One region of the Streptomyces sp. NPDC055815 genome, then DNA from elsewhere that is predicted to be linked to it. Evidence: riboswitches for the same ligand, from Rfam matches in the RefSeq annotation. Region 1 holds a riboswitch; each other region holds the start of a gene.
The links. A riboswitch is a leader RNA that binds a small molecule or an ion and turns the genes downstream of it on or off. The one in region 1 is predicted to bind cyclic di-AMP.

Region 1 (4,252 bases):
CACCGGACGTTCTGGCTCTTCTCGCTCGCCATGACCGGCTCGTACGTGCTGTCCTTCCAGGTCTATCTGGCGCTGCCGCTCGCGGCGGGCGGTACGGGTGCGACGACGGCGCTGTTCGCGGTGTCGGCGCTCGTCGCGCTCGCCGGGCAGCTGCGGATCACGGCCTGGTGCCGGCGCCGCCTCAGCCGGGAGCGGTGCCTCGTGCTCGGGCTCGCCCTGATGGGCGGGGCGTTCCTGGTGCCGGCCGTCCTGGGACGCGGCCTGCCGGGGCTGCTGCTGTGCGCGGCGGTCCTGGCCGTCGCGAACGCGGTGCTCTACCCGTACGAGATGGACACCGTCGTCGCCCTGTCCCGGGGGCGCTGGGTGGCCACCCACTACGGGCTCTACAACACCGTGTGCGGGGTCGGGATCACCCTCGGGAACCTGGGCACGGGCGCGCTCCTCGACGTCACCGGCTGGTCGGCGGCGCCGTGGCTGGTGCTGTGCGCGGTCGGCCTGGGGTGTGCGGCGGCGATGGCGCTGCTCGCCCGGGGCGGGCGGCTGGCGGAGGAGGCGGCGGGTCCGGTCCCGGGCCAGGCGTCCTCCGGCTGATCCCGTACGGGGGCGGGGCGGAGGAGGTGCCCTCCGGCTGACCCTGGCCCGCCCCGTACGCCACCTGGCCCCACGGGAGTCGCCGCCCCGTCCGGCGGCGGCCACCCTGGGAGGGCGCGGTGCGGACCGCGGCCGGTCGGACCGGGCAGGAGAGCACAGGTGGGGCACCCCCTAGGAGCGGCGGGCGGAGGGCGGCGGGGCGGCGGGGGCCGTCCCGCGTACGGCGGCGCACGGCGGTTCATCCGGGCGCTGCCCCCGCTGGTCATCGTGGGCGGTGTCGTCTTCGACCTGTCGACCCCGCCCGCGTACACGGCGTCGCCGCTCTTCTCCGCCGCCCCGCTGATCGCCGCGCCCTTCTTCTCCACCCTGATCACCCTGCTCACCGGGATCGGCGCCGTCCTCGCCTCCATCGGGCTGCACATCTACAACGGCACCGACGACGAGATCCCCGCCCTCACCGAGACCCTGACCGTCGTGACCGTCTCGGCGCTCGCGCTCCTCATCAACCGGGTGGTGCGCCGCAGCGGCGAGCGGCTCGCGTCGGCGCGGGTCATCGCGGAGACGGCGCAGAAGGCGGTGCTGCCGATGCCCGCCGAGCGGATCGGCGGGCTGCAGTGCGCGGCGCGGTACGAGGCGGCGCAGGCCGACGCGTTCATCGGCGGTGACCTGTTCGCCGTCCAGGACACCCCGCACGGGGTGCGGCTCGTGGTCGGGGACGTCCGGGGCAAGGGGATGGACGCGGTCGAGGCCGTCGCGGTCGTCATCGGCGCCTTCCGGGAGGCGGCGGAGCAGGAGCGGAACCTGGAGGGCGTGGCGCAGCGCCTCGAACGCGCCCTGACCCGGGAGGGCACCCGGCGGGACGGGCTCGACGCCTTCGAGGGGTTCACGACGGCCGTCCTGGCCGAGATCCCGCGCGGCGACGGGGGCGGGACCTTCGAGGGTTTCGTACGGGTCGTCAACCGCGGGCACCCGCCGCCGCTGATGCTGTACGCGGACGGGCGCGTGGATCCGCTGGAACCGGGCGAGGCGGCCCTGCCGCTCGGCATGGGGGAGCTGGCGGCGTGGCCGGACCGGGCCGAGGCGCGGCCGTTCCCGGCGGGCGCGACACTGCTCTTCTACACGGACGGCCTCTCGGAGGCGCGGAACGCGGTGGGCGTCTTCTACGATCCGGCGGCGCGGCTCGCCGGGCGGATCTTCCCGGGACCCGAGGAGCTGCTCGACGCGCTCGTGGACGACGTACGGCTCCACACGGGCGGCGGGTCGACCGACGACATGGCGCTGCTCGCGGTGAGCCGGCCGGCGACGGGGCAGCCCGAGCGGCGCCGGACGATGCCGGTGGTGCCGCCGGGCGGGTCCGGTCACCAGGCGTAGTCGAAGGGTGTCACTGCGATAACAATTGACATAACGTCAGATCGCGAGTGTTTGGCGGTCCTTCGCTGAAGGGGGGTCAAGTCGGGCGATTACCTCTCAATTCAATGAATGATCAAGAGGAACAGCTTGGAATCGGGACCCCCTGTCTATTAACGTTCGATAACGCAGCGCGGTCGTCCCAGCCGTCGCAAGAGGCGGCACCGTGCGCACGCGCCGAATCCTGAAAAGGAACCGGGGAACCACCACTTGGGGTGAATCGGGCCCCTTCGCACTCGTGCGAGCGAGCCCGTAGGAGACCTTCCTGCTCCGAACCCGTCAGCTAACCCGGTAGGCGAGACGGAAGGAAAGGAGCGCGCCCCCGTGGCGTCCAACACCCCCGCACCCGAAGCCCCCTTCGACGCCTTCGGTGGCGGTGCGGGTCCCGCAGCCCCGGACACCGAGTGGAACCCCACCGAGGGATCCCTCCGCGCGGAGAGCCGCTCCGGCGGCCGGCACCGGGTCGTCAAGCAGCGCTCCAACTTCGCCCGCTCCTCCACCGTCCTCGGCGTCGGCGTGATCGCCGCCGTCGGCGCGGGCGGCCTCGCCACCGCGCAGGAGAAGCCCCCGGTGGCCATATCGCTGCCGGACCTCCCCGACCTGAACCTGCCGGACGCCCACGACCTCCCCGGCGTCGGCGACCTCCTCCCCGAGGAGGACAGCGAGCCCGTCACCGAGGCCCGCGCCAACCCGAACCCGCTCACCTCCGCCACGTACACCAACGCGGCCGACGAGCGCACCGAGCAGACCGCCCCCGCCGCGGGCGAGGCCCTGCGCGCCCGCATCCTCCAGCAGGCCGAGCAGCAGCAGGCCTCCGCCGACGCCGCCGAGCTCGCCGCGGCCGAGAAGGCGGCGGCCGAGAAGGCCGCCGCGGAGGCCGCCGCCAAGGAAGCCGCCGCGGAGAAGGCCGCCGCCGACGCCAAGGCGAAGGCCGAGGCGGAAGCCAAGGCCAAGGCGGAGGCGGAAGCCAGGGCGAAGGCCGAGGCGGCCGCCGAGGCCGAGCGCCTCGCCCAGCTCGCCGCCAGCTACTCGCTGCCGGTCTCCTCGTACACCCTCACCGCCACCTACATGCAGTCCGGCTCGATGTGGTCCTCCGGCTACCACACCGGCCTCGACTTCGCCGCCCCCACGGGCACCCCGCTCAAGGCGGTCCACGGCGCCACCGTCAAGTCCGCCGGCTGGTCCGGCTCCTACGGCTACCGGATCGTCCTGGAGCTGGAGGACGGCACCGAGGTCTGGTACTGCCACCTCTCCTCCATGCTGGTCAGCGCCGGCCAGACCGTGTCCACCGGCGAGACCATCGGCCGCGTCGGCGCCACCGGCAACGTCACCGGCGCCCACCTCCACATGGAGGTCCACACCGCGGGCGGCGACGGCATCGACCCGGCGGCCTGGCTCCGCTCCAAGGGCCTCAGCCTCTGAGCGGATCCGGAATAGGCCCGGCGGCGCGGACGGTTGATCGAAACATGACCTCCCTCCGCCCGCTGGGCAGCTCCGACCTGCACGTCTTCCCCGTGGCCCTGGGCGGCAACGTCTTCGGCTGGACCGCCGACGAGGCCCAGTCCTTCGCCGTCCTCGACGCCTACGCCGCCGCCGGCGGCAACTTCGTCGACTCCGCCGACGTCTACTCCGCGTGGGCCGACGGCAACGAGGGCGGCGAGTCCGAGACCGTCATCGGCCGCTGGCTCGCCTCCCGCGGCAACCGCTCCGACATCGTCGTCGCCACCAAGGTCGGCGCCCACCCCCGGTTCAAGGGCCTCTCCGCCACCACCATCAAGTCCGGCGCGGAGGAGTCCCTGCGCCGCCTCGGCACCGACCACATCGACCTCTACTACACGCACTTCGACGACGAATCCGTCCCCGTCGAGGAGATCGTCACCGCCCTCGACCAGCTGGTGAAGGACGGCAAGGTGCGGGCCGTCGCCGCCTCCAACATCTCCCCGGAGCGGCTGCGCGCCTCCCTCGACTTCGCCGAGGCCGAGGGCCTCAGCCGCTACGTCGCCCTCCAGCCGCACTACAACCTGGTCTCCCGCGACACCTACGAGGGCCCGCTCCTGGAGACCGTCGAGCAGGCCGGGCTCTCGGCCGTCCCGTACTACGGGCTCGCGGCCGGCTTCCTCACCGGCAAGTACCGCCCCGGGAAGACCGTCGAGAGCGCCCGCGCCCACCGCGCCGCCGAGCTCGCCGAGACCGAGCGCGGGCAGGCCGTGCTCTCCGCCCTCGACACGGTCGCCGAGGCGCACGAGGCGGAGCT
Region 2 (4,252 bases), on a different contig from region 1:
CGGAGCACCCGTACGCCCCGCCGGGGGACGGCGCCCACTTCGTCGACCTCGTCTACCGCGCGCTGGCCGCGAACGCCGAGGTGTTCGACTCGACGGTGCTGTTCCTCAACTACGACGAGAACGACGGCTTCTTCGACCACGTCCCGCCGCCGGTCGCCCCTCCGGGGACCGCGGGCGAGTACCTCGACGGCGTGCCGATCGGCCTGGGCTTCCGCGTCCCGATGATTGTCATGTCCCCGTGGACCCGGGGTGGCTGGGTGAGCTCGGAGGTCTTCGACCACACCTCGGTGCTGCGTTTCATGGAGACCTGGACGGCGGCGCTCGGCACCCCGGCCACCTGTCCCCACATCAGCGCGTGGCGGCGGAAGGTCACGGGTGACCTGACCGGCGTCTTCGACTTCGCCAACCCGGTGTACGGAGTGCCCGCGGGCCTCCCGTCGACGGCGAAGGTGATCGGGCAGGCCACCTGCGGCCCGCTGCCGAACCCGGCACCCCAGAACAACGCGCTGCCCGCGCAGGAGTCCGGCACCCGTCCGGCGCGCGCCCTGCCGTACCAGGTGAACGGCAACCTCGACCGCTTCGAGTTCGGCGCCGCGGGCAAGATCCTGGCCTGGTTCTCGATGACCAACCAGGGCTCGGAGGCGAAGCGGTCGGCGCACTTCTCGATCCATCCGCACCAGTACCGGGACACCGCCGCCTGGCAGTACACCGTCGATCCCGGCGACACCGCCACGGACTACTTCAACATCGGCCTCGGCTCGGGGTCCGGGAAGTACGACATCTCGATGATGGGCCCGAACCGCTTCCTGCGCCGGTTCATCGGGGACGCCTCCAAGGCCGGCAAGGCCGTCGAGGTGGCCGCCCGGTTCGCGCCCGAGGCCGGGACGGGCAAGACGGCCCTGTGGTTCAAGATGACGAACACCTCGGCCGGTCCCGTCACCTTCACGATCCGCTCGAACGCCTACCGCTCCGACGGCCCATGGACGTACACGGTGCCGGCGAACTCCAGCCGCGAGGACTTCTTCAACGCGGTGGCGTACAACGGCGGCTGGTACGACTTCACGATCCTCGCCGACATCGACGGAACCTGGTCGCGCCGGTACACCGGACACATCGAGACCGGAGCCGCGAGCGTCAGCGGCTGATCACTCGCGCGCGTGCGGGGCGGCGGCCGGAAGGTCGCCGCCCGGCACACGCGCCGTCAGCGGCCGGCGTGCGCGGCGCGGCGGATCGTGGCGTCGAGGAGGGCCACCGCATCGGCGGCCGTACGGCCGGGGGCCCGGTTCCACGGCCCGATCAGTCCCTGCCATCCGCGCGACCGCAGCTCGGTCATGGTCCAGGCGGCCGCCTCGTGCATGGTGTCCGCACTGCCGTAGCCGAGCCGGTGGGCGGCGAGCAGGGCACCGCAGACACAGCGTGCGCCGCGTACGTCCCGCAGCTTGTACGGGGCGTTCTGCCAGCCCCACTCCGTCAGCACGAGGCGCGCGTAGCCGAGGTGGACCGAGGGGCGCAGTTCGGCCTGACCGATGCGGCGCCAGGCATGGAGCCGGTCCGGCAGCACGGCGCCGAGACGCCCGGGAAGGCGACGCTCGGCGGGCAGCGCCGGGGGCAGCGCGGCGAGCGCGTCGGCCACGAGCCGGTCCACCGGCACGCTGAGCAGCTCCCGCCAGCCCTCCACCGCCGGAGGTGACGGCTCGGGGACGGTCAGGTCCGTGACGATCCGCTGCCAGGTGGCGCTCTCGAAGAGGGCGGCGGCCTCGCGGTCGAGGGTGTCGAGCGTGTCCGGGGTGTGGGGTCTGAGCAGGGAGGTGGAAGGCGGCATCTGGGTGGCTCCTGGGGTCGACTCCCTCCATCTTTCAAGACGAATGTCGCTTTTGCGACTTTTGCTCCCGCTCGGAGCGTCGCCCACCCGAATGGCCCATCGCGGGGATTTCGCCCCCTAATTACCCACCACGGAATTACACCCCAAATTCGGACATTACACTCCGGGTGATGCGACTCACTCATTCGGCCCGAGCATTCGGCGGCACCCTCCCCCACCCCTTGCCCGGCAAGGAAGTTCGACACCCCGCGGACGGCGTCGATCTTGAATTCCCTCAATTAATTGATCCATTTCCCGCCCCGCGCCATCCACTCCTCTTGTTATCCGTCGCATTACTGGCCTACGGTCACCTCCATTCGAGCGGAACGCCCAATCCTGCCACCGCTCGATAAACCTCCCTTTTCACCCGACGGCAGGAGCGGGGGACCCACGAATACGCCGGTCCGGAATCCGGAACGGCTCGGGGTGAAGCCGCGTGCGCGCGGCCGGACATCTCCCGTCCGAACCCGACAGCTCACCCCGCAGGCGCCGGAGAGGACACCGTCATGCCTGCTCACGGTAAGCACCGCCGCCCCCGCCGCGGCCACGTCTCCCGCGGTCTCGCCCTGGTCGGCACCGGTGGCGCCGCCCTGACCCTGCCGCTGATCGCCCCGGCCGTCGCCGGCGCGGCGCCCGCGTCCGGCGCTCCGCAGATCGCCACCCAGACGTTCAAGGCCCCCGCCGCACCGGTCGCCGCCAAGGCTCCCGCCGCCCCGGCCGCCGCACACACCTACACCGTCGTGAGCGGCGACTCGCTTTCCCTGATCGCCCACAAGAAGGGAATTCAGGGCGGCTGGAAGAGCCTTTACCGTGCCAACAAGAGCGTCGTGGGTGACAATCCGTCACTCATTCGCCCCGGACTCGAACTGACGATTCGTCGGGATTCCGCGAAGACCGCTCCCTCGCAGGCGAAGGCCAAGAAGTCCGCCACCACCAAGCGCCCGTCGGCCACCCCCGCCGTCGCCACCGGTAGGGGCGCCGCCGCCGCTGCGGCCACCCCGGCCGTCGCCAAGGCCGCCCCGGTCGCCGCCACGAACTACGCCGACAACCTCGACGGCTGGATCCGGGAGTCGCTCGCCATCATGGGCCAGCACGGCATCCCCGGCTCCTACGACGGGATCTACCGCAACGTCATGCGCGAGTCCTCCGGAAACCCCCAGGCCATCAACCTGTGGGACTCCAACGCCGTCGCCGGCACCCCCTCGAAGGGCCTGCTCCAGGTCATCGAGCCGACCTTCCTCGCCTACCACGTGCCCGGCACGTCCATGGACCTGTTCGACCCGGTCGCCAACATCACCGCCGCCTGCAACTACGCGGCCGACCGCTACGGCTCCATCGACAACGTCAACTCGGCGTACTGACCTTCCGCCGGAAGTGCTCCTGGAACCAGGAGGTGGCGAGGTCCGCCACCTCCTCCAGGGCACCCGGCTCCTCGAAGAGGTGGCCGGCGCCGCCCACGACGGAGAGCCGGTTCTCACAGCGCAGCAGCGCCAGGGCCCGCCGGTTGAGGTCCAGGACCAGCGCGTCCGCACCGCCCACCACCAGGAGCGTCGGGGCGCGCACCCGGGCCAGGTGCTCGGCCGCGAGGTCCGGCCGACCACCGCGTGAGACGACGGCGCTCACCGGGGACGCGGGATCGCCCGCCGCCCACAGCGCGGCGGCCGCGCCCGTGCTCGCGCCGAAGTACCCGAACGGCAGTCCCGTGCTCTCGGGCCGCGCGGCCAGCCATTCCGTGGCCCCCGCGAGCCGCCCGGCGAGGAGCGGGGTGTCGAAGACATGCGCCCGGTCGGTCGCCTCCGACTCGGTCAGCAGGTCGAAGAGCAGCGTCCCCAGGCCCGCCCGGTTGAGCGCCGCGGCGACGGCCCGGTTCCGCGGGCTGTGGCGGCTGCTGCCGCTGCCGTGCGCGAAGAGGACGATGCCGCCCGCGTCCTCGGGCACCGCGAGGCGCCCACTCAGGGTGACCCCGCCGACCGGGATCCGGACGTCCGTGTCCCGTACGACAGGGTCCCGCTCGGCCCTGTTCCGGTCCAGGCAGGCGATGACCTCGGCGTCCGGAGTCTGCGAGAAGTCCCGGTAGAACTGCCCGATCGCGAAGAACAGCTCCGGCGCGTGCACGCTGACCGTCTCGTCGGCCTCGCCACCGAGGCGGGCCGTCCAGCCACGCGGCGCCACCGGGACCGCGAGAACGATCCGGGCCGCGCCCCTGGCCCGTACCACCCGGCAGGCCGCCAGCGCCGTGGCCCCGGTGGCCAGCCCGTCGTCGACCACGACGACCGTCCGCCCTTCGAGGGGCACGGACGGCCGGCTGCCCCGGTAACGCTGAGCGCGGTGTTCGAGCTCGGCGTGCTCCCGCTCCTCCACGGCGGCGAGATCCCGCTCCCCCACCCGGGT
Region 3 (4,252 bases), on a different contig from region 1:
GGGCCTGGCGGCGGGTCTGGGAGCGGTAGACACGGGCGGCGGTCTGCTCGCCGAACAGCTTGATCCGGGTCGCGGTCGAGAACCGGTCCCGGTCCTTCGCGGCCATGTCGTGTCGCCTCCCCTGTTCATACGTACGTCCCCGCACACGGTACGGGACCGAGTACGGGGACGGACGTAACTACAGCGTCAGGACAGGTCAGCCCTTGAAGCGCGGGAAGGCGCTGCGGCCGGCGTAGACCGCGGCGTCGTCGAGGATCTCCTCGATGCGCAGGAGCTGGTTGTACTTGGCGACGCGGTCCGAGCGGGCCGGGGCGCCGGTCTTGATCTGGCCACAGTTCACGGCGACCGCGAGGTCGGCGATGGTGACGTCCTCGGTCTCGCCGGAGCGGTGGGACATCATGCACTTGAAGCCGTTGCGCTGGGCGAGCTCGACGGCGTCCAGGGTCTCGGTCAGGGAGCCGATCTGGTTGACCTTGACCAGGAGGGCGTTGGCGGTGCCCTCCTCGATGCCGCGGGCGAGGCGCTCCGGGTTGGTGACGAAGAGGTCGTCGCCGACGATCTGGACCTTGGTGCCCAGCTTGTCGGTGAGGATCTTCCAGCCGGCCCAGTCGTCCTCGAACAGCGGGTCCTCGATGGAGACCATCGGGTACGCGGAGACGAGCTCCTCGTAGTACTCGGTCATCTCGGCGGCCGAGCGGGACTTGCCCTCGAACTCGTACGCGCCGTCCTTGTAGAACTCGGACGCGGCGACGTCGAGCGCGAGCGCGACGTCGGTGCCCGGGGTGTAGCCGGCCTCCTTGATGGCCTCGACGATGAGGTCGAGGGCGGCGCGGTTCGACTCCAGGTTCGGGGCGAAGCCGCCCTCGTCGCCGAGGCCGGTGGAGAGGCCCTTGCGCTTCAGCACGCTCTTGAGCGTGTGGTAGATCTCCGCACCCCAGCGAAGGGCCTCGGAGAAGGACTCCGCGCCGATCGGGGCGATCATGAACTCCTGGATGTCCACGTTGGAGTCGGCGTGCGACCCACCGTTGAGGATGTTCATCATCGGAACGGGCAGCAGGTGCGCGTTCGGGCCGCCCAGGTAGCGGAAGAGCGGGAGGTCGCTGGCCTCGGAGGCGGCGTGCGCGACGGCGAGGGAGACGCCGAGGATGGCGTTGGCGCCGAGCGAGCCCTTGTTCTCGGTGGCGTCCAGGTCGAACATGGCCTGGTCGATCAGGCGCTGCTCGGTGGCGTCGTAGCCGACGAGCTCCGGGCCGATCTGCTCGATGACGGCGAGGACGGCCTTCTCGACACCCTTGCCCTGGTAGCGGTTCGGGTCACCGTCGCGAAGCTCGATGGCCTCGAACGCACCGGTGGAGGCGCCGGACGGAACAGCAGCACGGCCGGTGCTGCCGTCGTCGAGGCCGACCTCGACCTCGACCGTGGGGTTGCCTCGGGAGTCCAGGATTTCCCGGGCTACGACGACGTCGATGGACGGCACGAGCATCTCCTTCTGGGATGTGACGCTGGATGTGACGCAAGGTCGTGCAGGGTCGCGTGGCCTTGCGACAAGAGCCTAACCGGCTCGGGGGCTCCGGCCCGCCGTGCGCCCGCCCCCTGGGACGAAAAAGGACCCAAGGGCACGCATTGCGGGACGAAGGACCCCGAATCTACTGGACGGTAACCGCGGAGTCCCCATAAAAGGGGAAACCCCGGTCCGGCGCGCACGGGGGAAGGGGCACGCCGGACCGGGGTGGTCACCGCGGGAGGGTCGTCGGGGCCGCGTGAGCCGCCGGACTCACGCGAACCGCCGGGGTCACTTCAGGTGGAGCTGCTGACCCGGGTAGATGAGGTCGGCGTTCTCGACGACGTCCTTGTTCAGCTCGAAGAGCTTGGCCCAGCCGCCCTTGACGCCGTGCGCCTGGGCGATCTTGCTGAGGGTGTCGCCGGCGACGACCTTGTACTCGCCGTCACCCTTCTTGACCTTCTTGCCGGTCGGGGTGGTGACGGTCTTCGGGGCCTTGCGCTGCTCGCTGCGGGTGGTCGGCTGCTCGGCGCGACGCTCCTGCTGCTTGGGGGCGGCCTCCTGCTCGGGGGCGGCCTGCTGGGTCTGCTGCGGGGCGCTCTCGGCGGCGCCGCCGTCGTAGGCGGCGTTGGAGAGGCCGACGCCGCAGCTCGGCCAGGCACCCTTGCCCTGGCCCGCGAGGACCTTCTCGGCGACGGCGATCTGCTGGGCCTTCGAGGCCAGGTCGGCGCGCGGGGCGTAGGCGGTGCCACCGAAGGCGGCCCAGGTGGAGTTGGTGAACTGCAGGCCGCCGTAGAAGCCGTTGCCGGTGTTGATGGACCAGTTGCCGCCGGACTCGCACTGGGCGACGGTGTCCCACTCGGCGGTGGTGGCGGCGGAGGCGGTGCCCGCGGTCAGCAGCGGGGCGGCGACGGCGACACCGGTGACGCCGACGAGCGTGGCGACCTGGGCGGCCTTGGAGGGACGGCGGTGTTTGCCCTTGGCGGAAAACAGCATGGGAATTCTCCTCACCGACGCCTGTGAGGTGAGCTGTCGGGTTCGGGCCGGAAAGTTGCCCGGCCGCGTGTCCTTGCACGCGGCTTCACCCCAAGCCGGTCGTCGGCCGTCTGTCTCAACGGCCGGGACCGGCACTTACCTTGGGTCCCCCACTCCTGCCTTCGGCGCTTGCGCGACGACTGTTCCCATCGGCCGACGGCAGGATTCGGCGTTTCGGTCGACGGGGCCCGCGGTGGCGAGCGGTGACGACCGTAGACACAGACCCACCGGAAGTTCAAAGAGGCCCATTGCGGAAAAATCGCCCCTGCTTGCCCTCCGGTGGGCGGTGTTTGCGCAGGTGAGAGGTGACGGAAGCAAAGTTTGCGGACGTGACACGCCAGTTGGGGCGAAGAGACCCATGTCTCACTTGGCCAGAACCGGACATAAGCCCGCGAACTAACCCGCCGCCGCCGTCGAACCGATCGTCAGGTCAAGGCTCTGACCAGGGAGGATGAGGTCCGGATCGGCGCCCACCGTCCGCTTGTTGGCGTCGTAGAGGGCGGTCCAGCCTCCGGGGAGTTCGTTCTCCTCCGCAATGCCGGACAGGCTGTCGCCCGGGCGCACGGTGTACTCGCCCGAAGTGCCCTGACTGTCCGTTGCGTCCGAATTCGCCGCTTCGTCGGTCACCGGAGTGGCGTCGACCTTGCCCGCAGACCCGCCCGCGTGTCGGCCGGTTTCGGACGAGCTGCCCGTTGTGTCGGATTCCTCCGGGGCGGCCTCGCCCCGGTGCTTGCCGGTGCCGGGTGTGGCCGACGGCACGTCACCCTTGGGCGTCTCGGACGAATCCGGCGTACCGGGCGTAACGGAAGCGTCGGGCGTGACCGGGGTCGCGGGAGTGGTCGGCGCGGTCGGCGTGCTGGGCGAGGCCGGGGTGGCCGAGCTCGCCGGAGCGGTCGGCGTGACCGGCTTCACGGGGGCGGCGGGAGTGGCGGACCGCCCGGCGGACGACCCCTCACCCCCCGCGGTGCGGTTGGACTCGGGGAGGGGGCCCGTGGGGGTGGTCGGGACGACGGTCGGGCCGGGGTTCACACCGGTGGCCTTGCCGTCGTTCTTCAGGCCGGCGATCGGCGCGCAGGTGGCCCACTCGTTGCTGCCCGCGTCGAGCGCCTTCTCGGCCACCGCGATCTGCTGGGCACGGCTGGCGAGGTCGGGGCTGGGCGCGTACGCGAGACCGCCGTGCCGCTCCCAGCTGTCCTGGGTGAACTGGAGGCCGCCGTACATGCCGTTGCCGAAGTTGGCGCTCCACTGGCCGCCGGACTCGCACTCGGCGACCCGGTCCCAGGTGGCGGCGTCGGCGGCGGAGGCGGATCCGGTGGCGAGCAGCGGCAGCGCCATGGCGGATCCGGTGACGCCCGCGGCGACGACGATGGCGGGGGCCTGACGGGGGCGACGGTGTCGTCCGTTCCCGGAACGCATAGGAGGGCCTTTCGCGTGACGGCTGAGACTGCCGGGAAACGTAGCGGTATTCGAACGCCCGTCACAAGTCGATCGCCCCGCGATCACGTGAAGATCACATTTCTGATGGCACGTCAGTAGCCAAGAGGGGTACGGAAGGGGAGAACTCCACCGGAAGCGTGCGCAAACCACGCATGATGAGCCCACCGCGCCACCGGAGTTCGGCGGGATCGGCGGCAAGTCGCAGATCCGGCAGGCGAGTCAGCAGGGTCGCGAGCGCGGTCTGCCCTTCGAGACGGGCGAGCGGCGCGCCGAGGCAGT

Region 2: it holds a riboswitch for cyclic di-AMP, as region 1 does, so the genes downstream of both, ACWGN5_RS01375 (LysM peptidoglycan-binding domain-containing protein) here and ACWGN5_RS40050 (M23 family metallopeptidase) in region 1, are expected to answer to the same signal.
Region 3: it holds a riboswitch for cyclic di-AMP, as region 1 does, so the genes downstream of both, ACWGN5_RS22905 (transglycosylase family protein) here and ACWGN5_RS40050 (M23 family metallopeptidase) in region 1, are expected to answer to the same signal.

The regions. Positions count from the first base shown of each region.
Region 1 is NZ_JBSHDU010000125.1:11,855-16,106, forward strand. It holds gene ACWGN5_RS40040 (MFS transporter) at 1-591, shown strand, start outside; gene ACWGN5_RS40045 (PP2C family protein-serine/threonine phosphatase) at 751-1,962, shown strand; cyclic di-AMP (ydaO/yuaA leader) riboswitch at 2,164-2,311, shown strand; gene ACWGN5_RS40050 (M23 family metallopeptidase) at 2,323-3,420, shown strand; partial or broken gene ACWGN5_RS40055 (aldo/keto reductase) at 3,465-4,252, shown strand, end outside.
Region 2 is NZ_JBSHDU010000001.1:254,612-258,863, forward strand. It holds gene ACWGN5_RS01365 (phosphocholine-specific phospholipase C) at 1-1,145, shown strand, start outside; gene ACWGN5_RS01370 (DUF6197 family protein) at 1,202-1,822, opposite strand; cyclic di-AMP (ydaO/yuaA leader) riboswitch at 2,207-2,363, shown strand; gene ACWGN5_RS01375 (LysM peptidoglycan-binding domain-containing protein) at 2,368-3,222, shown strand; gene ACWGN5_RS01380 (phosphoribosyltransferase family protein) at 3,206-4,252, opposite strand, start outside.
Region 3 is NZ_JBSHDU010000036.1:50,512-54,763, forward strand. It holds gene ACWGN5_RS22895 (FtsB family cell division protein) at 1-106, opposite strand, end outside; gene eno (phosphopyruvate hydratase) at 197-1,483, opposite strand; gene ACWGN5_RS22905 (transglycosylase family protein) at 1,793-2,497, opposite strand; cyclic di-AMP (ydaO/yuaA leader) riboswitch at 2,501-2,674, opposite strand; gene ACWGN5_RS22910 (transglycosylase family protein) at 2,933-3,952, opposite strand; gene ACWGN5_RS22915 (cytochrome P450 family protein) at 4,047-4,252, opposite strand, start outside.